One region of the Iodobacter arcticus genome, then DNA from elsewhere that is predicted to be linked to it. Evidence: predicted binding sites of a transcription regulator. Region 1 holds the regulator's gene; each other region holds the start of a gene.

Region 1 (7,341 bases):
CAGCTTTTGCCCGAAGTAGAGCAAAACCAGCAACACCACAATAATCTTTAGCGCGGCAAAACCCAGTGCCATCAGCAATTCATTGCCCGGAAAGCTGAGCACGGGAATCATAATGAGGAAAGGGACAACGGCTAAGTCTTGAAATAGCAAAATGCCGATGGCGTTTTGCCCCTGTGCAGAATGCAGCTCATTGCGATCAGCCAGTAATTTAGACGCCATCGCGGTGGATGACATCGAGAGCGCGCCACCCAGTGCCAAGCCTACTTTCCAGTCTAAGCCGGCCAGCAGGCAAATCACCATGACAACAGCCAGCATGCTGATGACTTGCATTGCACCCAAGCCAAATACGATGCGGCGCATGGCATTGAGCCGGGCAAGATTAAATTCCAGCCCCAATGTAAACATCAAAAAAACGATACCAAATTCGGCCAAATGAGTGGCCTCATCGCTGCTGGCAATAAAACCAAGTGCATGGGGGCCAATTAATAAGCCAACAACTAGGTAGCCAAGCATGGCTGGCAGCTTTAGGCGACGGCAAAGCACCACTGTTAAAACGGCTGCGGCAAGCAAGAGCAAGAGCGTAGAGAGTTGAATGGACATAGGCTGGATTCGTTTTTCTCTTGCGAATGACAAAGTGGAGGGTTACATCCTAGCGTTTTTTTCATTTCAGGTACTATCTTTTACCCTTGCAGCCGATCCGTTTTTAGTCTGGCAGGCTGCTGGCAACAAGCCGTTGAAGGCTGTATTTGCAAGATCATTGATCCTGATTGGCATATTGACAGCAGACGCAGGTGGCGGGACAGGGCCTGCTTCTCTTATACTTTCGCGCATATGAAAAATGCTGAATTTATCCTCGAGTGCGCTCGTCGCGTGCTACGGGTTGAGGCTGATGCTGTTTTCGCGCTGGCCGAGCGAATGAATGATCAGTTTGTTAAAGCGTGCGAGCTGATTCTTTCCTGCCAGGGGCGGGTGATCGTGATCGGGATTGGCAAGTCGGGGCATATTGCTAAAAAAATAGCAGCCACGATGGCCAGCACTGGTACTCCTGCTTTTTTTGTTCACCCTTCCGAAGCCGCACATGGTGATTTAGGAATGATCACCCGCAGTGATGTGGTGCTGGCCTTGTCTAATTCGGGTGAAAGCGATGAAGTGATTGCCTTGCTGCCAAGCCTAAAACGTTTAGGTCTTCCTTTGATTGCCATGACGGGCAATGCTGAATCTACTTTAAGTAAACAATCGACCGTGCATCTTGATTCGGGTGTGGCGCAAGAAGCCTGCCCGCTGAATCTGGCGCCTACCGCAAGTACTACGGCGGCACTTGCTTTGGGCGATGCACTGGCTGTGGCCCTGCTGGAAGCGCGCGGCTTTCAGGCTGAAGACTTTGCCTTATCGCATCCGGGCGGCAGCTTAGGCCGGCGCTTATTGGTGCTCGTGCGCGATTTAATGCATACCGGTGATGCTTTGCCTGTAGTGCAGCACGATGTTTTATTGCGCGATGCGCTGCTGGAAATCAGCAAGAAAGGCATGGGCATGACAGCGGTGGTGGATGCTGCAGGTAAATTGATGGGCATCTTTACCGATGGCGATTTGCGCCGCGCACTGGATCAGGGCGTCGATGTACGTGATACTTCGGTTTCCAGCGTAATGACCTTAGCCCCTGCCACGATTGAGGCGGATAAATTAGCCGCCGAGGCCGTCCAGCAAATGGATGCACGCCGTGTGAATGGTTTATTGGTGCTGGATGCGGGTGTGCTGGTTGGGGCGATCAATATGCACGACCTGCTGCGGGCACGAGTGGTTTAAAATGCACATAGATAGTGCGGAGCAGGCTTGTGTGGGATTGCAGCCGCCTGTTATTCCCGTTTTAAAAAGTGCCAAAAGCAGCTAAATGACAAATAGGAAAATAGTAATGACTGATATGGCAAAAGCGGTGCGCTTAATGATTTTTGACGTTGATGGTGTGATGACCGATGGCAGCTTGTATTACAGCGATGCGGGTGAAGAGCTAAAAGCGTTTAACTCGCTGGATGGTCACGGGCTAAAAATGTTACGCGCCAGCGGTGTGAAATTAGCCATTATTACCGGTCGTACTTCTTTGCTGGTTGAGAAACGTGCCAAAGATTTGGGGGTGGATTTTCTTTATCAGGGCGCTCACGATAAGCGGGCAAGCTATGAAGATTTACTGCTAGCCGCTGGAGTCGGCCAAGATGCCTGTGGTTTTATGGGCGACGATGTGATTGATCTTCCGGTGATGCGCAGAGTCGCTTTTGCGGTAGCGGTGCCTGATTCCCCGGAGTTAGTGCGTAAACATGCTCACTATATTACGGGCAGCTCGGGTGGGCGGGGGGCTGTGCGTGAAGTATGCGAATACCTGATGCAAGCACAAGGCACGTTTGATGCCGCTATGGCGCCTTACCTCGCCTGATGGCAGTGCCGGGGACTACTCGCCTGCTACCGTTGGCCCTTGTTGTTTTGTTGGGTAGCCTGACTTGGCTGCTCGATAGGGCGGCAAGTTTACCTGGCTCTGCGGTTGCAATTAATGCAAATCAGCCCGATATGTTAGTAGATAAAGCCACTGCGGTGCGCTTTGGTGAAGATGGACGCCCCTTATCTTTACTCACCGCCACCCATGTTTCTCATTTGCCTGCTGGCGATATCACCTGGTTGGAAAACCCACATTTACGCTATACCGCCCCCGATCAGCCCCGCTTAGAAGTCACTGGCGAGCGTGCTAAATCAATCAAACAGGGGAGTGAAGTCTGGTTTCCCGGCGTGGTTAAAATGGTTAGATCGGCCAGTGCTACGCAAGCAGAGTTAACGATTAATGGGCGTGATATGCGCGTTTTACCGCAGGAAGGACTTGCCAGCTCAGAAGCGCCGGCAATCGCAGTGATGGGCACGTATGTTATTGAATCAGTCGGTTTTATTGCTGATTCCAAGGCTGAAACGCTAGAACTTAAATCTAAAGTCAGGATGAGCTATGAGCCGATTCGCACCCGTTAAAGTTGTTTTACTCATGCTGTTGGCAAGCTCTGCATATGCAGAAAAAGCAGACCGGGAAAAACAGATCAATATTGTTGCTGCAAATTGTGTGATGAATCAAAAAACGCAGGCCAGCGTCTGTACCAAAGATGTGGTGCTGACCCAAGGCACACTCAGCATTCGGGCTGATAAGCTGACGGTACGTCAGGATGAGGCGGGCAATCAGTATGTTGCTGGCAATGGCGGGCCGGTTCGCTTTCGGCAGAAAATGGATGGCGGCAATGATTGGGTGGATGCCGAAGCGCAGCGCTTTGATTATGACGGGCGCACTGGCATTCTTAAGTTGATTGATAAGGCATGGGTGAAACGTGGGGAAGATCAAATTCATAGCGATTTGATTACTTACGATTTAAACAATGAAGCTTATCAAGCGCAAAGCAAACCAGAGAGCGGCGGGCGCGTCAATATCGTGATTACACCGAAAAAGGCACCTGCACCATGAGTAGTTCTTTACGAGCGGAGCAGCTAGAAAAACGTTACGGAAAAAGAACCGTGGTGCGTGATGTCACCATGGAAATTTCGAGTGGTGAAGTGGTGGGTTTACTTGGCCCAAATGGCGCGGGTAAAACCACCAGCTTTTATATGATTGTGGGTTTAGTCGGTATGAATGGCGGGCGTATTACGCTGGATGGCGAGGATATCGGTCATTTACCCATTCATCAGCGGGCGCGGCGAGGTTTAGGCTACTTGCCACAAGAAGCGTCTATCTTTCGTAAAATGACAGTGGCACAAAATATCACTGCAGTGCTTGAATTGCATTGTAAAAATCGCGATGAAATAAACGCCCGGCTTGATGAGCTGCTGCACGATTTGCACATTGATCATTTGCGTGATGCAGGTGCAATGGGCTTATCGGGGGGCGAGCGCCGCCGGGTAGAAATTGCCCGTGCCTTGGCCGCCAGCCCGCGTTTTATCTTGCTGGATGAGCCATTTGCAGGGGTAGACCCGATTGCTGTGATGGATATTCAACGTATTATTGGTTTTTTAAAGCAACGTGGAATCGGTGTCTTGATCACTGATCATAATGTGCGTGAAACCCTTGGTATTTGCGATCGTGCCTACATCATCTCCGAAGGTGCAGTGATGGCGTCTGGCGCTCCGAAAGATATTGTAGAAAACGAAAGTGTGCGTCGGGTCTATCTCGGTGAACATTTCCGCATGTAAATGAAACAAACCCTGCAGCTGCGGTTATCCCAGCAACTTAATCTTACTCCTCAGTTGCAGCAGGCTATCAAGCTGCTGCAGCTTTCCACCCTTGAGTTTCAACAAGAGCTTGAACAGTATCTGAGCGAAAACCCGCTATTGGAGCGTGGCGAAGAAGCCGCCGCTGGTGAGGCAGAGCAAGCAGAGCCGCAGTGGGAAATGGGTGAAGACGACGGTTTACGCTGGGAAGGCACAAGCCACGGCAGCTCGGATGATGATGATGATTTTGATCCGGCCAGCAATATCGCCCGCGATTTAGATTTACGCGAATACTTGCTGCAACAAGCAGGTTTGCTGCCTTTGTCGCATCGGGATAAGTCCTTGTTATTGATGCTGATTGAGGCATTGGATGAGGATGGGTTTCTTTCTCAGTCCTTAGAAGATGTCTTTTCTCAGCTGCCAGAGGAACTAATCCAAGATTATGAACTCGAACCTGATGACTTAAGAATTGCTTTAATTCGCTTACAGCACTTAGAGCCTTTGGGAATTGGAGCAAGAGATACCGCTGATTGTTTATGCTTACAATTGCGCCAGAAGCCAGCGAGCGCTGCCCGTGATTTAGCCTTGCAGATTGCCGAAAATTCACTCGATTTATTAGCTGGGCGGGACTACACTAGGCTTAAACGGGCTTTTAAATGCGAGGATGCTGAGTTAAAAGCAGCGCAGGAATTAATTGTAAGTTTAAACCCTAGGCCGAGTGCACAATGGTCTGTAGCATCGCCCCGATATGTAAGCCCCGATGTCGTTGTGCAAAAAGTACGCGGTGTTTGGCGGGTGAGATTACACGATGCTTCGATGCCTAAATTGCGCGTGAATCGTCTTTATGCAGATATCTTACAAAAAGGCGATGGCGGCCATTTAGCCCGTGAGTTACAAGAAGCACGTTGGTTAGTAAAAAGTGTGCAGCAGCGATTTGATACCATTTTGCGAGTAGCCACCGCGATTGTAGAACGGCAGCGCGCATTTTTTGAACACGGTGAAGTGGCGATGCGCCCGCTGGTGCTCAGAGATATCGCCGAAGAACTAGATTTACATGAGTCGACTATTTCTAGGGTAACCACGCAAAAATATATGCTTACGCCGCGTGGCCTATATGAATTTAAGTTTTTCTTCGGTAGCCATGTTGATACGGATGCCGGAGGGGAGTGTTCTGCTACAGCGATCAAAGCATTGATCAAGCAGATGGTGCAGCAAGAAGATAAGAAAAAACCTTTAAGTGATAGCGTATTGGCAGAAGCATTATCCGCTCAAGGTATTGTGGTAGCCCGGCGCACCGTTGCCAAATACCGTGAAGCGTTGCAGATTTACCCAGTAAGTCAGCGCAAAAGTTTGTAAGGCCCCAACGGAAGGAGTAACCCTATGAATTTGAATATCAGTGGCCATCATCTTGAAGTGACCCCATCTATCCGTGAGTACGTAAACAGTAAGATGGAACGAGTCATTCGACACTTTGACAATGTAATTGACGTTAATGTCATCCTATCCGTGGAGAAACTGCAACATCAGGTTGAAGCAACCGTTCACGTTCGCGGCCGCGATATCCACGTCGAAGCGACGGATGAAAATATGTATGCAGCCATTGACTTGCTGGCCGATAAGCTAGACCGCCAAGTTGTGAAGCACAAAGAAAAATCAATGGATCACCGTAACGAATCCATTAAGCAGCACCAGCCTACCGCTGAATAAAGCGACTTTTCTCACCTTAGCGGGAACCGGAATACTCAGGTTCCCGTTTTTGTTTTTAAACGACGGCGCTACAATGGGTGTCGTCCCTGTTTTGGTCTGTCTACAATGAGCTTGATCGCCCAAATTTTGCCTAGCGGAAATGTCTTCCTTGACATGGAAGTCGGCAGCAAAAAACGTATTTTTGAACAAGTTGGTATTTTGTTTGAAAATAGCCACGGTATTGCCCGTAGTGTTATTTTTGATAGTCTGTTTGCCCGGGAAAAGCTTGGTTCCACGGGGCTTGGGCAAGGGGTTGCCATCCCTCATGGCCGGATTAAAGGTTTGAAAGAAGCCACAGGTGCATTTGTGCGCCTTAATGAGCCTATCCCTTATGACGCGCCTGATGGCAAGCCGGTTTCCTTGGTATTTGTGTTGCTGGTGCCTGCTCACGCTACCGATTTACATCTGCAAATTTTGTCCGAACTGGCTCAGCTTTTCTCAGATAAAGTATTGCGCGAGAGTCTGCTGGCGGCCACTGAACCCGGCCAAATCTGGAAGCTAATCAGTACTTGGGAGCCTTATGCCACAGATTTCAGTTAGACAGCTTTTTATCGATAACGCCGAGAAGCTGCGACTGACGTGGGTAGCAGGGCAATCGGGTGCGAATAATCTGCTATCTAATGATGCATCTGAGCAAAAGCCAACACTCTCTTTAGTCGGCCACCTGAATTTTATCCACCCCAACCGCATTCAGGTGCTTGGGGTGGCAGAAACGGTTTATCTGCTGCAGCTTAGCCCCGAGGCGCAAAGAGAATCCTTGGCGCGGCTTTTCTCTAATGAAATGGCGGCAGTGATTGTAGCCAATGGTCAGATTGTGGGCGACTGCCTGCGCGAAGCCTCTGAGCGTTTTCATGTACCGCTGCTCACCTCCCCCGAGCAATCCCCCTATTTGATGGATGTACTACGCTATTACCTCTCGAAGGCATTGGCGGTTTCTACGCATCTGCACGGGGTGTTTCTGGATGTGCTGGAAGTGGGCGTTTTGCTGACTGGCGAATCGTCGATGGGTAAGAGCGAGCTGGCGTTGGAGCTAATCTCACGCGGCCACGGCCTTGTGGCAGACGATGTGGTTGAGGTCTATCGCACCAATCCGGAAACGCTGGAAGGGCGATGCCCGCCGATGTTGCGTGATTTTCTCGAAGTGCGCGGAATTGGCGTATTGAATATCCGCACTATTTTCGGTGAAACTGCCGTCAGGCCGCGTAAAACACTCAAGCTGATTATGCATCTGGCCAAGGCGGGTGGCGAGAAAGTCGCTCCGATGGATCGATTGCAAATGCAGGCGGCCACGCAAGATATTCTTGGCGTGCCGATTCGCAAGCTGGTGATTCCTGTGGCGGCCGGTCGAAATTTAGCGGTTTTGGTTGAGGC
Region 2 (7,341 bases), on a different contig from region 1:
TACTTAAGCCGCCAATCACCACCATATAGGTAATGAATTTTGGCCTGCCATCGTTCCTTACTAAATAAATGACCGCCATCTGGCCGATCGTCACAAGGCCACCCCAGAGCATGATCGATAAGTACGACCGCGCTTCTTGCCGCACGGCCGGATCATTATCTGCATTCAGCAGTGCCAGTAGCGTCTCAATCTGGTTAATGCCGATCAGGGGCAAAATAATTCCCAGTGCCGTGATAATCAGTATGGTGTTGCTTAGCGCTTGGCGTGCTTCTTGCGTTTTTCCCGCTCCTTGCAAGATGGAAATCCGGGTTGCTGCGCCCATGCTGATCATGGCACCTAAGCCCACTTGCAACAAAATAACCGGGTAGACCAGATTAATGGCAGCAAGGGCATGGGCACCGACATAGCGGCCCACAAAAACACCATCAACCACGGTATATAAACCGATGACCAGCATGCCGGCGACGGAGGGAATCACATAGCGCCAGAATAGGCTGGCAACGGGTAGGGTATTAAGATCCTGTAAATTTTGTTGACTCATAAAAGCTCGATTGGCAATTTTTTGCGGCAGGATGAAATGATTCGCCATACTAGCATTTAATCAGTCATGCGTGATTAATTAATTTTGTGTCATAATTCCGGGAACTTAAGAGGAGTCGTCATGGCAAGAAAGACCAAAGAGGATGCGCAAAAAACGCGTGATGCCATTTTGGATGGGGCAGAGCTGGTATTTTTGGATAAGGGCGTAGCACAGGCCACGATGGCCGATATTGCCGATGCTGCCGGTGTTTCCCGTGGCGCGGTTTATGGCCATTACCCGAATAAAATTGATGTATGTAAAGCCATGAGCGAGCGGATGTTTGCGCTCGAAACCATGCACTTTAGCCCCGACAGCAGCAATGCAATGGAGGCACTGGTGCAAACCGGTATGTACTATTTAAATTTATTTTGCCAGCCGGGTACGGCTCAATCTGTGATTGCCATTCTGTATTTTAAGTGTGAGCGCAGCCATGAAAATACCTCATTGATCCGGCACCGGGATCTGATTACCAAGCTAGCGATGCACTACAGCCTGCGCCTTTTGCGTCGTGCCGTGCAAAATCAAGAGTTGCCCAACACGCTTGATTTACGCCTAAGTAATTTATATCTGCATGCGGTCTTTGATGGCATGTACGACATGCTGCAAGATCTTTATCCTGATCGCCCGCAAGCGGCCCTGCCAGATTGCGAGCGCATGCTGCGTACCGCGGTCACCAGCCTGATGCAAGCGCCCCATTTGCAGCGTGATGAATTGCGTGTTCTTTAGCCAATAAAAAACCCGCACTAGTTAGCCAGTGCGGGTTTTGAACATTTAATCGATTAGATTAAAGGCTGTAGTACATATCGAACTCAACCGGGTGAGTGCTCATGCGGATGCGGTTTACTTCTTGCATCTTCAATTCGATATAGCTGTCGATCCAGTCATTGCTAAATACGCCGCCACGAGTCAGGAACTCACGGTCTTTATCTAGCGCATCCAGTGCTTCATCCAAAGATGAGCAAACTGTTGGGATCAACTTGTCTTCTTCTGGTGGCAAGTCGTACAGGTTTTTGTCTGCAGGATCGCCTGGGTGAATCTTGTTTTGCACGCCATCCAAGCCGGCCATCAACAGTGCAGAGAAGCACAGGTATGGGTTAGCCAATGGATCTGGGAAGCGCGCTTCAATACGACGGCCTTTGTCTGACGATACGTGTGGAATACGGATCGAAGCAGAGCGGTTGCGTGCGGAATATGCCAGTTTTACAGGCGCTTCATAATGCGGAACCAAACGCTTGTAGCTGTTTGTGCCCGGATTAGTAATCGCGTTCAAAGCTTTCGCGTGCTTGATGATACCGCCGATGTAGAACAGGGCGAATTCGCTCAAGCCAGCGTAGGCATTACCTGCAAACAGGTTTTTGCCATCTTTCCAAACCGATTGGTGAACGTGCATACCGCTACCGTTATCGCCAACGATAGGTTTTGGCATAAAGGTGGCTGTCTTGCCGTATTGGTCTGCTACGTTGTGCACCACGTATTTCAGGATTTGAGTCCAGTCTGCGCGTTGTACCAAGGTGCTGAAGCGAGTACCAATTTCGTTCTGGCCCGCGTTGGCTACTTCGTGGTGGAACACTTCAACAGGTACGCCTAGCTCTTCCAGAATCAGTACCATGGTGGCACGGATATCTTGGTGGCTATCAACAGGAGGAACTGGGAAGTAACCGCCTTTGAGACGTGGGCGGTGGCCTTTATTACCGCCTTCTACTTTATTGGCTGTCGCCCAAGCGCCTTCATCGGATTCAATCTTGTAGAAGCAGCCTGACAGGTCAGAGCCAAAACGGATGCCATCAAAAATAAAGAATTCTGGTTCTGGGCCAAAGTAAGCCGTGTCACCCAAGCCAGTGGCTTTCAGGTATTGCTCAGCACGCTTAGCAACCGAGCGTGGGTCACGATCGTAGCCCTTGCCTGTATCTGGCTCTACAACGTCACATGTCATAAACAATGTTGGTTCGTCGTAGAAAGGATCGATGTTGGCAGTCGATGCATCTGGCATCAACAGCATGTCGGAGGCTTGAATGCCTTTCCAGCCAGCAATGGAAGAGCCGTCGAAAGCATGGCCAGTTGTGAACCATTCTTCGTCAACAACGTGCGAAGGAACAGTAACGTGCTGCTCTTTGCCCATAGTGTCGGTGAAACGCAGGTCAACAAACTTGAGGCCGTTTTCCTGGATAAGGTTGAGAACGTCGGCTACTGCCATCTTGGTATTCTCCAAAATTGTTGCGAGGGTAAAAGTAATAAGGTGTCCGGCATTGGCCGGTATAGGGATTTATTTAGCAATAACTATGCCAATGTTTAAAACGTTTGAATCCATTGTGCCATAAACGATAATCGTGAACTACCTATGCACCATTATGGTGAGCCAAACGTATCTTGCGTGCTTTTTTGGTGCGATACCAGCACTGTTTCGTGCCGATCCTATCTTAGGTTTTTAGAGCTGCTGAAATCTAGGCTGCTGTGTGAAGTTTTTTTAAAGCTGAATGGATTGTAATCCGACTTATAGCTTTGGGGTTTGGTTCCTTTCTTGTAAAACAAACTTATCTAACAGGCGATGCAGCTCAGGGTAAAATATGCGGATTAAACGCCACACAAAGAGAGAAGTGCGATGAGCCATGTCGATACCATTTTGCAACAAGCCCATGAGCGTGCAGTACTTTCAAGTTTATCTTACCGTGGGGCATTAAGCCCCTCAGAAGCCGCCGCTCTATTAGCAGCGCTGCCTGATGCAAAGCTGGTGGATGTGCGCACTCATGCGGAATGGCAGTTTGTAGGCTTTGTACCTGATTCAGAAATGAATGAGTGGAAGCATTATCCAAAAATGGACCTAAACCCTAATTTCTTAAGCACCTTGCAAGCGACAGTTGATCCACAAGCGGTGGTGATGTTTTTGTGCCGCACCGGTGCGCGCTCGCATGATGCTGCTGGGCTGGCTGCAGCTAATGGCTATAGCAATGCTTTTAATATTCTGGAAGGCTTTGAAGGTGATAAAAATGTCGCTGGCCAGCGTGGTCAGGTCAATGGCTGGAAAGCGGCGGGTTTGCCGTGGACGCAAGGCTGATCTTGCTAAAGTGATCAATATGCTTAGCAATATGCTTAGCTTGCGCATTGCCGCTGGCCTTATATGGACGCGTTATGAAATATCTTGTACTGGGTAATCCGATTGCGCATAGCAAATCGCCGCAGATTCATCAAGCCTTTGCCGCGCAATTTCATTTAGAAAACTTTGTTTACGAGCGCTGTCTTGCACCACTCGATGGCTTTGCTACGGTCGTGGCCGATTTTGTGGCCGCTGGTGGCAAAGGCGCAAATGTGACCGTGCCATTTAAAGAAGATGCTTTTCGCCTTAGCGCCGTGCTTACTCCGCGTGCGGCGGCTGCAGGAGCGGTCAATACGCTGAAAGTAAACGCCGATGGCAGTTTGCTGGGGGACAACACCGATGGTGCTGGCTTGGTGAGTGATTTGCTTCGATACGGCTCTCTTGCTGGTAAGCGGATATTGCTTCTAGGCGCTGGCGGCGCGGCAGCGGGTGTTTTGCAGCCTCTACTGGCCGAGCAGCCGAGCAGCCTTTGCATTGCTAATCGCAGCCCAGAGCGGGCTCAGGCTTTGGCGCAACGCTTTACCAGCCAGGCGCTCCCTGTGCAATCGTCTGCTTTTGAAGCGATTAACGGGCCATTTGATGTGGTGATCAATGCCACCTCAGCTAGCCTATCTGGGCAAAATTTGGCTTTGCCTGCCGGTATTTTTGCTAGCGGTTCTTTGGCTTACGACATGATGTATGGCAAGGGTGAGACGCCATTTTTAGCTGAAGCGCGGCTTGGCGGGGCTCTGCAATGTGTCGATGGCCTTGGGATGCTGGTGGGGCAGGCTGCAGAAGCGTTTTATCTATGGACAGGTTTGCGTGCTGATGTGGAGCCGGTCTTGGCGAGCATGAGGGCGGCTTTGTAATGGCCAAACAACGCTCAATGGTTGGCTGGATAGGCCGGGCTGTGCTTTGCATACTGCTGCTTTTTTTACTGTGGAATCTATGGATATTGGGCCACATCCTAGCGTGGAAATGGATGGATCCATCCGCCACTTCTTTTATGCGGGAGCAGCTTGGTCAAATTCAAAAAGAAAACCCAGAGGCAGAGTTACGCCATCAATGGGTGAGCTACGCGCAAATTTCCCCCAATCTGAAGCGGGCTTTAGTGGCGAGTGAAGATGCTAAATTTCTGGACCATGAAGGCTTTGATTGGGAAGGAATCCAGGTCGCCTGGGAAAAAAATGTTAAAAAAGGCCGCATTGTGGCGGGTGGCTCGACAATTAGTCAGCAGCTGGCTAAAAACTTGTTTTTATCGAGCGGCCGCAATCCTTTACGTAAGGCAGAAGAAGCCATTATCACGGTTATGCTTGAGGCCATATTAGATAAGCGACGGATTTTTGAGATTTACTTGAATGTAATCGAGTGGGGCAACGGTGTATTTGGTGCCGAGGCTGCTGCACGTTATTACTACAAAACGTCGGCTGCTCGTTTGAGTGCAAGTCAATCGGCCAAATTGGCCTCAATGGTAACCAACCCGCGTTATTACGATAAAAATCGATCTGATCGTAAGTTACTTCGTAAAAGTAGTATCGTTTTACGCAGAATGCCTTACGCAGATATTCCTTAGTGTAAAATTATTTAGTCAAACTGTGTATTAATTTTCAATTAATTAGTCAGTTTGTGCGAAAGATATTGAGTCAGGGAATCAAACAGAATACTCTGCACAGACTTATCTTTCCGATGGCTTTTTACATGCCTCAACATGCTGAAATATTAAGCTTATTAAGTAAGTGTCACCGCCTGATTGTTCCTGAGCCGGAGCTGGCCTTGCGCTCTGTGGAAGAAGCTTATTTCCTATTTTATGATTGTAAGCTTAATGATGTTGAGCTGCTGGTACGCATTACGCTTCCCTATGCCCGCTTGCTTTTTTCTTTTGGCAGAGTCGATGAATCGCTTGCTGTTCTGTTTAAAGCCTTAACTCAAGCTGCGCTTTGTAGTCATTTATCCGTGCAGGAAGAGCTGCTGCAAGAGATTGCTTTAACTTACTACACCTTGGGCGATTATCAGGAAGCAGGTGAATACTGGGCCGATTGCTTATCTCAAAATGCTTTTTCTGAAGTGGCCAAGCTAAATGCCCTGATTGGCATGGGAATGATTCAGTTTGCACATGGGCATATTGAGCAGGCTCTAGCGCTTCATCAACGTGCGGTTTCCCTGCTAAATAGTCAAATGCCCGCTGTGCTTCATGCACGGGCCTGGATTAATCTGGCGTCTGCTTTTTTTCAGCTCAATCAATGGCATGAAAGCCAGCATGCTTTGGTGCTGGCTTTTCCTTTTGCGCAGCAGGCAAAAAATCAAGAGTTTATTGGTGAGATTTATATCTATATGGCAAAAATAGCCTTGGAAACCAACAACTTAGATATGGCAAAGCAGAAGCTTGCTCAAGCCAAAGCAAGTTGTGCAGAATGGCGCTGGGGCGATATTTTGCAGCAGCTTTTGCATGGGCGTATTTTTCTGGCCAGCCAGCAGGTAGAGCAAGCGATTTTTTGCTTTAAAAACGCCCTAGAAAAAGCCAGTGAGCTGGGTTTTGCTCAGCACATGATGGACGCTCATCATTTACTTTCCATGGCCTACCAGCGAATCGGCAATAAAGAGCTGGCGGAGTATCAATATGGCTGCTATCAAACCGCGTGTATTCGTATGAATATGCCCGCTAAAGCCTGTGATAGCCATACGATGCAGGGCTTACTCAGCAAGCCTGCACCGAGTCTTGGAATGCTGCACTGCGCATAGCTTCATGTTTTTATAAATGTTAAAATGCCGCTCGTAAACTACCAGTCAACTTGGTGTCAATAATGCTTGTGTCCTCTGTTGATCAGCTTATTCAGCAAGCTAAAAAGTTAATCTCTTCGCGCAGCGTGGATTCACTTGCTTTTGCGACGCAAGCCAGAGATCTGGCGGTAGAGCTGGGTTGTCGCATGAGTGAAGCGGCGGCACTCACTGTGTATTCCAGCGTATTACAACTTTTTGGTCGCCACCGTGAGGCCATCGATATTCTGGATAAAGTGTTGGATATCGCAGAAACCGATGAACTGGGCGTTTGGCGTGGAGAAGCCTTACAGCTGATGGGCCGCCATACATACACATTGGGTGAGTATGAAAGTGCCGCCCGCTATTGGTGCCGTTGCTTAGAGCTTTCCACCCAAGCTATTGAAACCACGCAGCGTTTATGTGCTCATATTGGTTTGGGGCAGCTTTATTATGCTCATGAGCAATTTGAAGTGGCATTAATTCATCATAAAATGGCTCAGGATCTGGCAAAAAAAGAGCATGATGCGAATTACCAAAGTATTTGCCTGATTAATATTGCGGTTGATTTATTTGGTTTAAATCGCTTAGATGATGCAATGTCGATTGCTAGGCAAGCATTGCCTTTGGTGAGAGCTGAAGGCAATTATGAGCTAGAGGCTGAAGTTTATAGCGTGTTTGGTTTAATTCGATTAGCGCGCGGTGATGTTGAAAGAGCCAGAATGAATTTTTTAGTGGCGTTAAAAATAAACCGCTTGCATATTAATACCTGGAATGAGGCCGCTAATTTACTGGCTTTAGGCCGCTGCTCTTTAGCTAATGCGGAGTACGATGCGGCCATTGATGAGCTGCAAAGGGCTTTAAGTTTGGCAGAGGTAATGGAATCACAATATTTGCTGGCAGAAATCCACGAAGCATTTGCGATTGCTTATCAAAA
Region 3 (7,341 bases), on a different contig from region 1:
GCAACCAGACCATAGGCCACGCCACGGTGGTTTACGCATTCGCCCACGGCGTAAATTCGCGGGTCATAACTTTGCAGGGCATCGCTCACCACAATGCCGTTCTTGCAAAACAGCCCCGCCGCTTCGGCCAGCTTGGTATTTGGGCGTATCCCTACGGCCATCACCACTAAATCTGTCGCCAGCTCGCTGCCATCTTTAAAGCGCACACCGACCACTTCTCCAGCTTCGTTGCCCAGAATCGCGGCAGTAGATTGGCCCATCAGAAACTTTAAGCCCCGGTCGATTAACGAATCCTGCAATAACTTGCCTGCGGTGATATCCAGCTGCTTATCCAGCAACCAATCGCCCAAGTGCACCACAGAGACTTCCATACCGCGCAGCATCAGGCCATTGGCGGCCTCCAGCCCGAGCAAACCACCACCAATCACCACGGCGTGCTTTTTGACTTTGGCAGCGGCAATCATCGCCTCGGTATCATAAATATCGCGGTAGCTAATCACGCCATTTAAATCTTTGCCAGGGATAGGCAGGATAAAGGGCGTGGAGCCGGTAGCGAGCAACAGCCTGTCGTAGCTCTCCTCAAGGCCATCGTCGCTAATGACCACCCGCCGCACTCGATCAATTTTGGCAATGTTTTTGCCTAGATGCAGAGTGATATGGTTGTCGCTATACCAGCTCAAAGGGTTCAGCACGATCTGATCAAAAGTCTGCTCACCCGCCAGCACTGGGCTGAGCAAAATACGGTTGTAATTAGGATGCGGCTCTGCGCCAAACACGGTGATGTCGTAGCGATCAGGCGCAAGCGCCAGCAGCTCCTCCACCGTACGAATACCGGCCATGCCGTTTCCGACAACGACAAGCTTGGGTTTAGTCATGGCTGGATTCCTTTATGATGAATTGATCTATAAACCTAAAATTATTTGTAAACCCAAACCTTGAACCACGGAGGACACAGAGAACACGGAGAACACGGAGAACACGGAGAACACGGAGTTTCACGGAGAAAACCTCTCCTTCATTTTTCCCCATAAACCGTCATTTCTAATGTATTCAAAATTCACTATTTAATAAGGTTTTCTCCGTGGCCCTCCGTGTTCTCCTTAACTCCGTGTTTTAAGATTTGGGTTTCATCCCTAAATCCTTGCCTGTGCCAGATCGCCGCCCAGCGCGCTGCGCCAGCGCACCTTTACACCGGAGAGGCCGTACCATGCGATGAGGGATAGAAAAGAGAATAGCCACAGGCCCAAGCTGTAGTTGCCGGTAGCTTGTTTCACCATGCCAAGGCCCGCAGCCAGAGCAAAGCCGCCTACGCCACCGGCCATGCCGATCAGGCCGGTCATCACGCCTAGCTCTTTTCCAAAGCGTTGTGGCACCAGTTGAAACAGCGCACCGTTGCCCGCCCCAAGACAGAGCATTGCACCAATAAATAGGCAAACCGCCACGCTAGATCCGCCTAAGCCAAGGCCGGTGAGGCCGATCAAGACTGCCGAGCAAACATAAACAATTAGTAGAGTGCGAGTACCGCCAATTCGGTCCGCAATCACACCGCCAAGTGGGCGCATCGCCGAGCCTGCTAATACGCAGGCCGCGGTGTACCAGCCGGCCATTTTTGGAGCAAAGCCAAATTGATCATGAAAGTAGCCGGGTAAGGCGCTGGCAAAGCCTGCGAAGCCGCCAAAGGTGATGGCGTAAAAGCCCATAAATAACCAAGCATCTTTATTATTTAATACCTTGGCGTAGTCGGATAAGCTTTTAGGATTGACCGATCCCGGTGCGTCTTTGGCAAACACGGTGTAGAGCACAAGAGCAAACAAGAGTGGAATCACCGCTAGGCCAAACACGTTTTGCCAGCCAAACATCATCGCCAATACCGGCGCAAATAGCGCAGCAAACACGGTGCCAGAATTACCCGCCCCGGCGATTCCCAGCGCCGTGCCTTGATGCTGTGGTGGATACCAGCGGGAAGCTAGCGGCAAAGCCACCGCAAATGCAGCGCCTGCAAAGCCTAGAAATACGCCAAGCAGCAGCGCTTCAGCCATGCTGTGTACACCCAGCTGCCAAGCACTTAAGAGCGCAAAAATCACAATCAGCTGGGCAAAAAGACCGGTGCGCTTAGCACCAATGCTATCCACAAACACGCCTAAAACCAAACGCAGCAAAGCGCCTGCCAAAATCGGCGTCGCCACCATCAGGCCGCGCTCGCTGGTCGATAGGCTAAGCGCGGTGGCAATCTGTATCTGCAAGGGGCCAAGCAGATACCAGACCATAAAGCTCAGATCAAAATAGAGAAAAGCAGTAAGAAGTGTGGGGGTATGGCCTGAACGCCAAAAGGATTTGTCCATGATGTCTACCTCTAGAAAGACTGCAAAAAAAAGCGTCCCGCCACGATTACAAAATCATGAAGGGACGCCGTTGTCCTTGAGGGAGATGGGCCACCATTGACCTTCCCCACACCCAGCGCAGCATTGCACTCGGTTTTGAATCTTTTCGGGCTTGGTTTATTTAATCTAAACGGCCCTAGTTATCTACTCAGCAAACGCTGTGCCAGCATTAGCAAACCAATAAAAACAATAAAAATCAAACAGATAGAATCATACCGCACAAAAAAAAAGGGAGGGGCCGCACCATAATGACGCAGCGCAACATAAGCTTGCACAGGATTTGCACAGAGGCGTTATAAAGGTGCATTTTTTGTAGGGCGGGCGAAACCACATAAGTGCTAAGCAAATTGTTTTTTCATTAGCAAACAGCGAAAAGCATAACAACCAGGCTCTTTGCATAGGGCTTTTTAAAGTCCCCTTGAAACACGCCGTAGTGAGGAACAAGCGGGGCGGGATTTCGGCAAGGGAGCGAGGCAGCGAGCCAATCCCGCCCGCCGCCGACTCGATTGTCCGCAGCGCAGGGGCTTTCGTGTTTCGTGGGGCGGCCTTCTTTGCTTACTTTCTTGGCCGTTCAAGAAAGTGAGGCCCCCGCGGTGGCAACCGCTCCAAAATCAACGTGCCGAAGGCACTAAAAAGATCTTTTTGACTTTGCTTAGCGCGTATTGGATGAAGCCCACCAAGCTTTTGCATGAAATGCTACGGAAAACGGCGGGTTTCACCCGCCCTACGGTGATTCAATGTTTGCAACCGTGCGAACGGCTTATGGCAATCAGCTATCTTGATGCGCATCGTGGGCACAAGAACGTGCCCACCTCACCCTAGCAAATCCGCCATCGCTAAGACCTGCCTTGCCACATCCCCCAGCTTCATGCCCTGTTTCATGGCTTGGCGGCGTAGGGTTTCGTAGGCTTCGCCTTCGCTTAGGCGGCGCTTGTCCATTAATAGCCCTTTGGCTTGGTCGATCACTTTTCGATCGGCTAATTGCTGCTCCAAAAGGCTAATTCGCTGCTGCAAGGCTTTGCTGTGCTCAAATTGAGCAAAAGCCATCATCACCGCCCCTGCTAATTTTTCTACTGCAAAACCATCGATCAAATGGCTAACTCCTGCTTGCAAAGCAGCCTGAATCTGCACTTGATTCAGCCCTTCTGCAAGCATCAATACCGGCACGGTGCCGCGCATCGCTTGCAGCTGTTCAAGCAAGGTTTGAGAGGGGATGCGGGTGTTGATCAGAATCAGATCGGGCAGGGATCTTTTGGCTTCCTGCCATAGGCAGCTAGCGCTATTGAGCTCTGGCAGCAGCGTATAAGCGTCATCTTGCAGGGCTTGCCCCAGAGCTTTCGATGATTTTGGGCTTTCGTTGACTAAAAGTATGCGCAGCATAATAAAGCCAATAGCAGAGGGATAGGACTGATCCAGCAATAAACGTGCCCTGCTCTATTTTAGAAAAACAAGCGCCTCCAGCGGCTCATCAGCGCATTCTTTGGCAAGAAAACCGCTTTAAGTGCAGAAATGATACAGCGATCTACCTAGCGCCAAAATGATGCACTGCAAGATAAAGCGCGCGTTTAAGGTGCAGTAATAATTTTCACAAAGCTTACAACGCCTCTATTTCCCTTACCAATCAGCTAGGCTGATTTGCTCAAAAGTGGTGGGTAAAAATTGAATCATGGGTAAAACCGGATGCAAATGGTGCGCCACCTAAGCTGAATCTGCAGCTCAATACCAATGGCAGCGCCACTTTAACGGGAGCAGCAGCCAGCAATGTTGCCGCCCCAGCGGGCATGGAAACCATTACAAATCGGCCAGCCTAATCGCGCACTCACCGGCCACTTTAGCGCCACCGATTTTTCGCTGAATCCTAGCACCCCGGCTGCGCCTAATTTCCGCCAACTTGCCCTGCTTTTACAAGACGGTGCTTTAATCTGCGGCCAATACTACGGCGCAGGCTACCGTCAGCGAGCGCTACCACAACAAACGCGCTCTTGAAATCGGTATTCCGGCGTTAAATTACGTGGTTGATAAGCTTTATACTGTGGCAGGATATCGCTAAGAGATTAAACAATTGATATTGCGTAGGGTGTGCAAGTGTTTTTCTTGCGCACCGGCCCTTGGTGCGCAACGACTATGTCGTTTCACACCCTACGAAAACCCATAGCTTGAGAATGAAAACGTATTTAGATTTAATTCGCGTCGCAGCTTGTCCCCACCCAACACGTTTCACCAGAGAAATCATGTTTAAAACCATCAAAAACACGCTATGCGCCGCGCTTCTGGCGCTGAGCTTTAGTCAGGGCTGGGCCGAGGATCCGGTTTTTTTAGAGCCTGAACAAGCGCTCAAAATGAGCGCCAAAGCCAAAGATCATCAAACGGTAGAAGTGCGTTTTGCCATTGCAGAGGGCTACTATCTCTATAAAAACAAACTCAAATTCTCGGCCGATTCTGGTGTAGAGCTGGCAGCGCCCAAGTTCCCCCCCTCGCTGAGCCACGACGATCCTAACTTTGGCAAAGTAGAAACATATCGCCAGCAAGTGCTACTGCCGATTCAAGTCAAAAACGCAGCCGCTACTTCATTTAAGCTGACGGTGATTTCGCAAGGCTGCGCCGATGCAGGGCTTTGCTATCCGCCCATTACCCAAGTTGCTGATATCAAACTACCAGCCGCCACTACCAAGCTAGTAACAGAGATTAAGTTGCCAGCCGCTCCAGCCCAACTCGTAGAAGCGACACCTGCGCCAGTGCATGCAATCACGCCAGATACTGTGGCCGTTGCTGAAACAAATATTCAAGCTCCCCTTGTTCAAGCGGCAGCCACCACGGCCCCCCTTGAAGAAGCCCCCCAAGGCGATACCGGCTCGGTAACCAGCCTGTTAGGCAGCGGCAATTTACCGCTGATTCTGCTTAGCTTCTTTGGCTTTGGTCTTCTGCTGGCACTTACACCCTGCGTATTTCCAATGATGCCGATTTTGTCTGGGATTATCGTGGGCTCAGGAAACAACATCAGCAAAAAACGCGCACTCGTTTTATCTCTCGCCTATGTCTTAGGCATGGCAATCAGCTATGCACTGGCAGGCGTTGCAGCGGGTTTATCCGGCTCGCTACTCTCTGCCGCCTTGCAAAATGTGTGGGTGTTAGGCAGTTTTGCGATGGTGTTTGTACTGCTGTCTTTGTCGATGTTTGGCTTTTACGAGCTGCAATTGCCTGCCAGCTTGCAAAGCAAATTATCCAATAGCGCCAATCAGCAAAAAGGCGGCTCCCTGCTCGGCGTGCTGATTATGGGTGCCTTATCGGCGCTGATTGTTGGCCCCTGCGTAGCAGCACCACTGGCTGGCGCTCTGCTTTATATTGCGCAAACACATAATGCCTTGCTCGGTGGTGTGGCCTTATTTGTGATGGCGCTCGGTATGGGTGTGCCGTTGATTATTGTCGGCTGCGCCGCATCTGCCCTACCCCGCGCTGGTGGCTGGATGGAAAACATCAAAAAAGTATTTGGCGTATTGCTGCTAGGTGTGGCCATCTGGTTGGTATCCCCAGTATTACCAGCCCTCTTTTCCATGTTGGCTTGGGGCACACTGCTGATTATCTCGGCCGTTTTCTTGCATGCACTCGATCCACTCCCCCCGCAAACCGCAGGCTGTCCACGTTTTTGCAAAGGCTTGGGCGTCATTGCCTTATTAGCAGGCTCCGCCATGCTGATCGGGGCTTTAAGCGGTAACCGTGATCCATTACAGCCGCTACAAGGCTTTCAGGGGATGGCTGCACAAACTGCAGCCCCGCACAGCCAGTTTGAGCGCGTCACATCGGTTGCTGATTTGGAAAGCAAGCTAGCCAACAGCAAGCAGCCCGTCATGCTCGATTTTTATGCCGACTGGTGCGTGTCTTGCAAAGAGATGGAAAAGTTTACTTTTAGCGACCCTGAAGTGGCTGCCAGAATGGGCCAAATGCGCCTCTTGCAAGCCGATGTCACTGCGAACACCGATGCGGATAAAGCCCTGCTCAAACGCTTTAAACTCTTCGGCCCACCGGGCATTATCTTTTTTGATCCGCAAGGAAAAGAGCAGTTTTCTACTGTGGGATTTCAAGATGCAGTCGCATTTAAAGCCACTTTGGATAAGGCTTTAAAATAAACAGAAATTGAGGATGGGCCCCGCGTGCCCACCCTCTATTTCAATAAACTAACGCCCGATTTCTGCCTGCGGAGTTGCAACTTGCTGATGCACTTTTGCAACAACGGCCTGTGCATCGGCCTTGGAAGCCAAGCCCACCAGCACCACACGATGACGCTTAGACTGGCTGCGGATTTTTACCGGATAGCCCGCCACCTGCAAGCTATCGTAAAGAGCCAACGCCTGATCAATTTTGGCGTAGCTACCCCACACAATACGCCATGCTCCCTGTTGGCTGATTGCACCTGCATGGCCTTCTATTTCGGTTTCAGCGGCCCACTTTTTAAGCTTCTCCGGCTCTACCTTGCCAACCGGCAGAGGCTCTTTATCATGCGGTGCAATATAGAAACTCAAAGGCTCGGTTAGCTCCACCTGCGGGTGCCCCTCTGCCCCAACCGCAATTTTTCCCTCCAGCAGACACACTACGTTTTTATCTACATCGGCCTTGCCCCATAAATCCGTGCCGCGTATCCCCGCTGTCACGGTAGATACGGTGACACTCACATCTCTTTGCGCAGATTTATTCAAGGTATTGGTGGTAAAACGAAAAGCCCCGGTTACCATTTTCAGTGCAGCTTTAAATACATTGCCGTCTTTACCATTGGCCTCATTGAGCTGATCAAGTTGCAAATTAGCATTTTCACCCAGCTTCACCCTACTGCCTTCAGGTAGCTGCACATACACCCTTGCCCCTGCACCGGTGATAATCCGGTCGCTAGGTAAGAGTTGCATTTGCGGTGCCAATGGTTTTTTCACCCCTCCCCGCTCCAGCCATGCTGGCAATTGCACCGATTCCA
Region 4 (7,341 bases), on a different contig from region 1:
CAAGAGGGCATCGTCTTCAACCAGTAGTAAGCGCATATTTATCCTTGATGGCCTTTTGCTGGCTTGAGCCAGAGAATTAATCGTCTAATTTAGATTTTACTAAGTCTAAGGTTTTTGGATCGAAATAAACGTCTACTTTTTGGCCTTCCTTATTCCAGCCTTCAATTTTGTAACAATTGCCAGATTCTTTAAACTCTTTCACCTTGTAGCCCATCGCTACAATTTTGGTGTGAGCCACGCTGCCAGCGATCCATTCGGATTTAGGATGAGTGGCGCAGTAGTAGTTATCAGCCATACTGAAAGAAGAAGCAGCAAGCGTGGCAATGGCTAGTAAAGTGGCGATTTTCATAGTGTTTTCCTTGAGGAAGATGAATAAGTGATGCCATTTCACCACAGCACTATGAAGTGAAACTTAAGCGCGCTTTAAATTGAGCTCAGATGGTGATTTTTTCATTTAAGTATGATTATTAAATGTTGAAGTTGCTTTGTTCTTAGTCATGCAATAACGGCAGGGCTTGACGAGCTTGCTACAATAGATCTTTTTCGCTCGGAGACATCCATGTCCAGCCGCCCAGAGCACCAGCAAGCCGCCGATTTAAGCGGCCTCAATTGCCCATTGCCTATCCTGCGCACTAAAAAGGCGCTTGCCACGATGCAAAGTGGTGAAGTGCTGCATGTGATTTGTACCGACCCCGCTACACCGACCGATTTCACCGCCTTTTGCCGCCAAACAGGGCACGAGCTCATCGAGACCTGGCCGCAAGACGATAAATTTTTGTTTTTGATTCGCAAACGCTAATGATCTCAGTCTTATTAACTACCCTGAATGCAAAAGTAGGGCGCACTCGAAGCTCTGTGTGCGACAGTTGTTAGTCGCTCAGCGATAAGCGCAGTACGCCATGAACTGGGCGGATTCCAAAGCAGGTTGTGACCTGTGGCGTACTGCGCTATCGCTTTGCGACAAAAACCGTCGCCCAGCGACGCTTCGAGTATGCCCTACAAGTTGGGTTAATTGGGGGCGTTATTTCGAGCCAAATCCTAAGAGTTAGGCAAAATAATAAAACGTTTATTTCTTCACAAATACTGAGAATCAAAATATGAGCAAATCAATCACAATCATCCGTCCCGACGACTGGCATCTGCATTTACGCGATGGCGATTTAATGGCCGCTGTCTTGCCGCATACCGCTAAAGAATTCGCCCGTGCGATTGTGATGCCTAATTTAAAACCACCCGTCACGACGGTGGATGCGGCATTTGCCTATCGCCAGCGGATTCTGGAAGCGCTGCCTGCTGGTGTGCAGTTTGATCCTCTGATGGTGCTGTATTTAACCGATCATTTAACTGCTGAAGAAGTGGTGAAGGCTAAGCAAAGTGGCTTTGTAAAAGCGGTGAAGCTCTATCCTGCTGGGGCCACGACCAACTCAGATTCGGGCGTGACCAACTTCGATAAAGTCATGCCTGCTTTAGAAAAAATGGCCGAGCTAGGCCTGCCATTCTTGGTGCACGGTGAAGTGACCGATCCGCAGGTGGATGTGTTTGATCGGGAAGCGGCGTTTATTGATAGCGTGTTGATGGTGCTGCAACAAAGACTGCCTACATTAAAAATTGTGTTTGAACATATCACCACCAGACAGGCCGCTGAATATGTCTTAAAGGCGGGGAAGAATATTGCGGCAACGGTTACACCACAGCATTTATTGATGAATCGTAATGCTTTATTTGCTGGCGGAATTCGTCCGCATCATTACTGCCTGCCGGTGTTAAAACGTGAAGAACATCGCCGTGCGCTTCTGGCGGCGGTGACATCCGGTAGCAAAAAGTTCTTCCTAGGCACGGATAGTGCACCTCATGCCAAGCACACCAAGGAAGCGGCCTGTGGTTGCGCGGGTATTTACTCCGCCCATGCGGCCTTGGCTTTATATGCCGAAGCATTTGAATCGGTCGGTGCGCTTGATTTACTTGAAGCCTTTGCCTCTAAAAACGGCCCGGCTTTTTATGGTCTGCCAGAAAACACTGGTACCGTTACCTTGGTCAAAGAAAGCTGGCAGGTGCCGCATAGCTATCCTTTGGGTGAGCACAATGTTGTGCCTTTACGCGCTGGGGAAGAAATCCATTGGAAACTGGTTTGAAAACGATTTTAGTTAGCCGTGCCGTGTCAAAACCCGGCTGGTGGATGTTTGGTGTGGCGATGATTGCCGCCGCTTGGTGGGGCCAGCCCTTGATCGATTCGGTGCACTTTGAAAATCATTTCTTTGGCGTGTTCTGGTATTCCATGGTTGTCTTGGGCTTGATGTTCTGGGCGCTGCCGGGCGAGCAATATACCGACGGCACTATTCTGGAGCGCCGCACCATGTTGTTGGGGCTTGTTCCGGTATGGAGAAAAAGCGAGCCCATGAGTGGTTTTGAGCGGGTAGAGCTCACGCAAGAGCCTAATGTTTTTGGCAAGGATAGCGTGTGGCTTAGCCTGATTAATCGCGAAGATGGCGAAACCACTCGTCGCTTTGTGTTCGCTTATTTCCCAGCCAGCCAACGGGGAATTGCTAAAGCACAGCAAATGGCCGGTGATTTATCACAAATAAGCGGTTTGCCATTTGCACAAGCAGCCCCAGAGGTGTGATAATCCGCCGCTGCGGAGCAGGCTAGACAGTCGCTGCCATACTTTTAGGGTATGGGGGAGGAAAGTCCGGGCTCCATAGGGCAGGATGCCGGTTAACGACCGGGCGTTGCAAGGCGACGGAAAGTGCAACAGAGAGCTGAACCGCCGATGGCCCAAGTTAAAAGCCTTTATTGATACAAGGCCGGATTGGGATCAGGTAAGGGTGAAAAGGTGTTCCCGTCAGGGATGCAGGCCGCAAGGTTTGTCGGTAAGAGCGCACCGCGGACGTGGTAACACGGACGGCAGGGTAAACCCCATCCGGAGCAAGACCAAGCAGTAGACGTTGAGGTGGCCCGCCGAGTCTACGGGTAGGTTGCACGAGCCCAGTAGCAATGCTGGGCCTAGAGGAATGACTGTCACCTTGGGGTAACTCAAGGCTACAAAACCCGGCTTATCGGCCGGCTCCGCAACCCCAATAAGTAAAAAAGCCGATCTATACGTAGATCGGCTTTTTTGCGTCTGAATCATTCATTGTGGCGGAAGGATTGGCGGGTGTAAGACGCAGACAAAACGCCGGAACTTGTCTGGGCCGGCTCCGCAACCCCAATAAGTAAAAAAGCCGATCTATACGTAGATCGGCTTTTTTACGTTTGAATCATTCATTGTGGCGGAAGGATTGGCGAGTGTAAGACGCAGACAAAACGCCGGAGTTTGTCTGGGCCGGCTCCGCAACCTCTAAAAAGTAAAAAAGCCGATCTATCATCTAGATCGGCTTTTTTGCGCTTATGGGGTTCGTTTTACTGAGTGAAAAACGCTGCAAAGCGCTTGTCGATTTCTTCCGGGGAAACGTCCTCAATATGCGTAGCAAGGCTCCAGATATGGCCAAACGGATCTTTTAATGTGCCGATCCGGTCGCCATAAAACTGATCGCTGACTGCACGTAGCTCAACAGCACCGTGCTTAATCGCCTGCTCAAAAGCAGCATCAACATTTGCGACATACAGCATGATGCTCACTGGCGAATTCCCTAAAGCGGCTGGGCTTACATAGCCCATCTCAGGATGCTCGTCGGCCAGCATAATGGATGAATCGCCAATTTTAACTTCGGCGTGAGCGATTTTGCCGCTTGGGTCGGCTAAGCGCATCACTTCTGTGGCATTAAAGGCGCTTTTATAAAACTTAATTGCGCTCACTGCATCGTTGACTATTAAGTAAGGCGTTGCGGTATGGTATCCATGAGGTATGGCATTCATTGCTGCATCCTTGTTCAAAAGTAACTCAACATAGCGCGCTCAGGATTAAGTCGCGCCTCTAGCCGCCTGCCTGATTTTTCCTCGCGGACATCGCTTAAGTCCGACAGGCTGCACGACCCGCTTTAATTAAGCAGGCTGATCTTCACTACCAATAAAGCGGTAAATCACGGCGCCTAAGATGGCTCCGGCAATTGGGGCCAGCCAAAATAGCCAGAGTTGGCCGATAGCAAAGTCACCCGCAAATAGCGCAACTGCGGTACTACGTGCAGGATTCACCGAGGTGTTGGTCACAGGAATACTGATCAGGTGAATCAGTGTGAGGCCCAAGCCAATGGCGATCGGTGCAAAGCCTTGTGGGGCGCGTTTGTCTGTTGCACCCAAAATGATGATCAGAAACATCATGGTCATCACCACTTCGGTAATCAGTGCTGAGGCCATAGAAAACTTACCCGGTGAGTAGTCACCGTAGCCATTTGAAGCAAAGCCACCTAAGGTCGTAAAGTCTGCTTTACCGGTCACAATAAAATACAGCACGGTTGCGGCCACAATCCCGCCTAAAACTTGGGCAACGATATAAGGGATAAGCTGATTGGCCGGGAAGCGCTTGGCTGCCCAAAGGCCGATAGAAACGGCGGGGTTAAGATGGCAGCCAGAAATATGGCCTATCGCGTAGGCCATTGTCAGTACGGTAAGACCAAAAGCTAAAGAAACACCTACAAAGCCAATCCCTAGGGCGGGGAAGGCGGCTGCTAATACGGCGCTGCCGCAGCCACCAAGTACCAGCCAGAAAGTGCCTATAAACTCCGCTGCATATTTATTCATTATTATGCTTCCTTTCGATAAACTTTCATTTTTAAAAGTGGCGAATGGTACAGGCTGCAATATGGCTTGGTACAGTGTGTAAGGTCACTCTGGTTGCTTCGCAGGTGCAAGCCGCTTTTCTCCTTAATGTGTCGGATTAATCAGCGAATTTAAAACATGATCTTGCCATTGCCCTGCAATTTTTAAGTAAGAACGAGCATAACCTTCTTTTTCAAACCCCAGGCTTTGTAAGAGTCTGGCACTGCGTAGATTCTGCGGCAGATGGTTTGCCATAATCCGGTGTAAATCCCGGGTGCTGAACAGATGATGAATCGCTGCATCAAGTGCTTCTTTCATCAGCCCCCGGCCTTCTGCCGCTGCTGCTAAAGAATACCCAAGATGACAAGCCATAAATGGCCCTTGCACGATATTACTGAAACTACATTGCCCCAGCATTTCAGCACTGTGCTGATCGAGCAAAGCCCAGTGAATGGCTGTGCCTTGCTGATATTGTAGCCGAGCATTTTCTAGCCTGAGCTGCCATGCAAAAGGAGTGAAAAAGTCTTCCTCCCTTTGTGGGTCCCAAGGAGCAAGGTGGTGGCGGTTTTCTTGCTGGAATTTTGCCCAAACCACGGCCTGTGCAGGCTCGGCCAGCACAAGCTTTAAGCGCTCTGTATTGATTTGTAATGCTTCTGGCGTTTTTCGGCCAAAAATCATAGTGCGTCTTGGGGGTTGTTGGCGTGTAGTTTGGTTTCTAGCTCGTTGATCCGGGCTTCCAGCTCATGTAGTTTTTCACGGGTGCGCGCGAGCACTTCTTGCTGGATTTCGAATTCTTCGCGGGTGACTAAATCCATTTTGGTAAAAGCCGATGCCATCATGGCGCGGGCGTTTTTTTCCATATCTTTAGCTGGGCTGGCTGCAATCGCTTCGGTGATTTTGCTGGCGATTTCATCAAAAAATTTATCTTTAAGCATCTTGAATATCCTATGTATTGTTGCGGCACTGTTTGTGGGGTGGTTTGTTTTTATCGCGTTTCAGGGCTAAAGCAACAGCTCTTAATGTTGTGCTTTTTGTGCCGGTACCGCAACGGTGTTGGTTTGGCATTTAAGTTTAGCAGAAGCTTGCCATTTGTAGATTGCACCACTCTGGTGCAAATTTAAGTTGCAGTGCACCATGGAACGTCTATTGTTGGTGCATCACTTGGCCTATTGATTTTTAAGCCCATGAAAACAGAGCTTTTTCTTGCTTGGCATGTTTTGTGCTGATCTTTGATCGTACCCCACCTTTTAAAAGGAGCACCCCATGAAATTCGTGTCTGCGATTATTAAGCCGTTCAAGCTCGATGAAGTTCGCGAAGCCTTGTCGGAAATTGGCGTTCAGGGCTTAACCGTGACTGAAGTGAAAGGCTTTGGTCGCCAAAAAGGGCATACCGAGCTTTACCGTGGTGCTGAATATGTGGTGGATTTTCTGCCTAAGGTAAAAGTTGAAGTCGCCATTGGGGATGATCAGTTGGAACAAACACTGGAAGTCATCGAAAAAGCGGCCAATACCGGCAAAATTGGCGATGGTAAAATTTTTGTATTTGATCTGCAACATGTGGTGCGGATCCGTACCGGTGAAACTGGCCAAGATGCCATCTAATTAAAAAATCGCAGGAGAGAGACGATGAACAAATTGTTTGCAGCACTCGCCCTCGGCGGATTAGCGGCACAGGGGTTGGCGGTTGAAGTGGCTGCATCTGCCCCCGTCGCCATCGTGGATACCATTAATAAGGGTGATAACGCGTGGATGTTTATCTCTACCGCCTTGGTGATTTTAATGTCTATCCCCGGCCTTGCATTGTTTTACGGCGGCTTGGTTCGCTCTAAAAATATGTTATCGGTGCTGATGCAGGTGTTTTCTGTGTTTGCGATGATTTCAGTGCTGTGGGTGGTGTACGGTTATTCGCTGGCGTTTACTGAAGGCAATGCTTTCTTTGGCTCTTTTAGTAAAGTGATGCTTCAAGGTGTGACTCCGGATTCGATTGCTGCAACCTTTACCAAAGGCGTGGGTATCTCTGAGCTGATTTATGTCGTCTTTCAAGGTGCATTTGCGGCGATTACCTGCGGCTTGATTGTGGGGGCATTTGCCGAGCGAGTTAAGTTTGCTGCGGTGATGGCTTTCTGCGTGCTTTGGTTTACTTTCTCCTACCTGCCAATGGCGCATATGGTTTGGTACTGGACAGGCCCGGATGCTTACCTCACACAGGCTGCTGCTGATGCCGCTACCGCCACTGCCGGTTTCTTATTCCAAAAAGGTGCACTTGATTTTGCAGGCGGTACGGTGGTGCATATCAATGCGGCGGTAGCGGGCTTGGTGGGTGCATTTATGGTGGGCAAGCGGATTGGCTTTGGCCGTGAAGCAATGACGCCACATAGCTTGCCTATGACCATGATTGGCGCATCCTTATTGTGGTTTGGCTGGTTTGGTTTTAATGCTGGATCTGCACTAGAAGCAAATGGTGTGGCGGCGTTGGCCTTTATTAATACCTGGCTGGCTACTGCAGCAGCAACCATGTCTTGGCTGCTAGCCGAGTGGATGCTTAAAGGTAAGCCTTCATTGCTAGGCGCGGCATCGGGTGCGGTAGCAGGCTTGGTGGCCATTACGCCTGCTTGCGGCTTTGTGGGTGTAGGCGGCGCTTTGGTGATT

The links. Region 1 encodes sigma-54, which starts transcription at its own class of promoters, with help from an activator protein. Its sites were predicted from a motif close to CTGGCACGCTTCATGCTT; they were not measured.
Region 2: the regulator sigma-54 is predicted to act here: its motif matches at 2,849-2,866, upstream of glnA (type I glutamate--ammonia ligase).
Region 3: the regulator sigma-54 is predicted to act here: its motif matches at 3,795-3,812, upstream of ACFQNF_RS00480 (ANTAR domain-containing response regulator).
Region 4: the regulator sigma-54 is predicted to act here: its motif matches at 5,900-5,917, upstream of glnK (P-II family nitrogen regulator).

What each region holds. Positions count from the first base shown of each region.
Region 1 is NZ_JBHTBQ010000019.1:124,536-131,876, forward strand. It holds gene ACFQNF_RS11790 (monovalent cation:proton antiporter family protein) at 1-600, opposite strand, end outside; gene ACFQNF_RS11795 (hypothetical protein) at 593-835, shown strand; gene ACFQNF_RS11800 (KpsF/GutQ family sugar-phosphate isomerase) at 832-1,803, shown strand; gene ACFQNF_RS11805 (KdsC family phosphatase) at 1,910-2,425, shown strand; gene lptC (LPS export ABC transporter periplasmic protein LptC) at 2,431-3,003, shown strand; gene lptA (lipopolysaccharide transport periplasmic protein LptA) at 2,981-3,484, shown strand; gene lptB (LPS export ABC transporter ATP-binding protein) at 3,481-4,206, shown strand; gene ACFQNF_RS11825 (RNA polymerase factor sigma-54) at 4,207-5,580, shown strand; gene hpf (ribosome hibernation-promoting factor, HPF/YfiA family) at 5,605-5,931, shown strand; gene ptsN (PTS IIA-like nitrogen regulatory protein PtsN) at 6,037-6,510, shown strand; gene hprK (HPr(Ser) kinase/phosphatase) at 6,491-7,341, shown strand, end outside.
Region 2 is NZ_JBHTBQ010000014.1:346,547-353,887, forward strand. It holds gene ACFQNF_RS09655 (MATE family efflux transporter) at 1-541, opposite strand, end outside; gene ACFQNF_RS09660 (TetR family transcriptional regulator) at 662-1,306, shown strand; gene glnA (type I glutamate--ammonia ligase) at 1,365-2,774, opposite strand; gene ACFQNF_RS09670 (rhodanese-like domain-containing protein) at 3,180-3,632, shown strand; gene aroE (shikimate dehydrogenase) at 3,707-4,519, shown strand; gene mtgA (monofunctional biosynthetic peptidoglycan transglycosylase) at 4,537-5,223, shown strand; gene ACFQNF_RS09685 (tetratricopeptide repeat protein) at 5,349-6,389, shown strand; gene ACFQNF_RS09690 (tetratricopeptide repeat protein) at 6,452-7,341, shown strand, end outside.
Region 3 is NZ_JBHTBQ010000001.1:101,746-109,086, reverse strand. It holds gene nirB (nitrite reductase large subunit NirB) at 1-875, opposite strand, end outside; gene ACFQNF_RS00485 (nitrate/nitrite transporter) at 1,134-2,342, opposite strand; gene ACFQNF_RS00480 (ANTAR domain-containing response regulator) at 3,195-3,761, opposite strand; gene ACFQNF_RS00475 (hypothetical protein) at 4,143-4,367, shown strand; gene dsbD (protein-disulfide reductase DsbD) at 4,544-6,505, shown strand; gene ACFQNF_RS00465 (FecR domain-containing protein) at 6,554-7,341, opposite strand, start outside.
Region 4 is NZ_JBHTBQ010000004.1:107,218-114,558, forward strand. It holds gene ACFQNF_RS02010 (response regulator) at 1-36, opposite strand, end outside; gene ACFQNF_RS02015 (PepSY domain-containing protein) at 77-349, opposite strand; gene ACFQNF_RS02020 (sulfurtransferase TusA family protein) at 560-799, shown strand; gene pyrC (dihydroorotase) at 1,098-2,132, shown strand; gene ACFQNF_RS02030 (hypothetical protein) at 2,129-2,620, shown strand; RNA gene rnpB (RNase P RNA component class A) at 2,635-3,069, shown strand; gene ACFQNF_RS02040 (VOC family protein) at 3,397-3,852, opposite strand; gene aqpZ (aquaporin Z) at 3,979-4,674, opposite strand; gene rimJ (ribosomal protein S5-alanine N-acetyltransferase) at 4,798-5,370, opposite strand; gene ACFQNF_RS02055 (accessory factor UbiK family protein) at 5,367-5,627, opposite strand; gene glnK (P-II family nitrogen regulator) at 5,956-6,294, shown strand; gene amt (ammonium transporter) at 6,319-7,341, shown strand, end outside.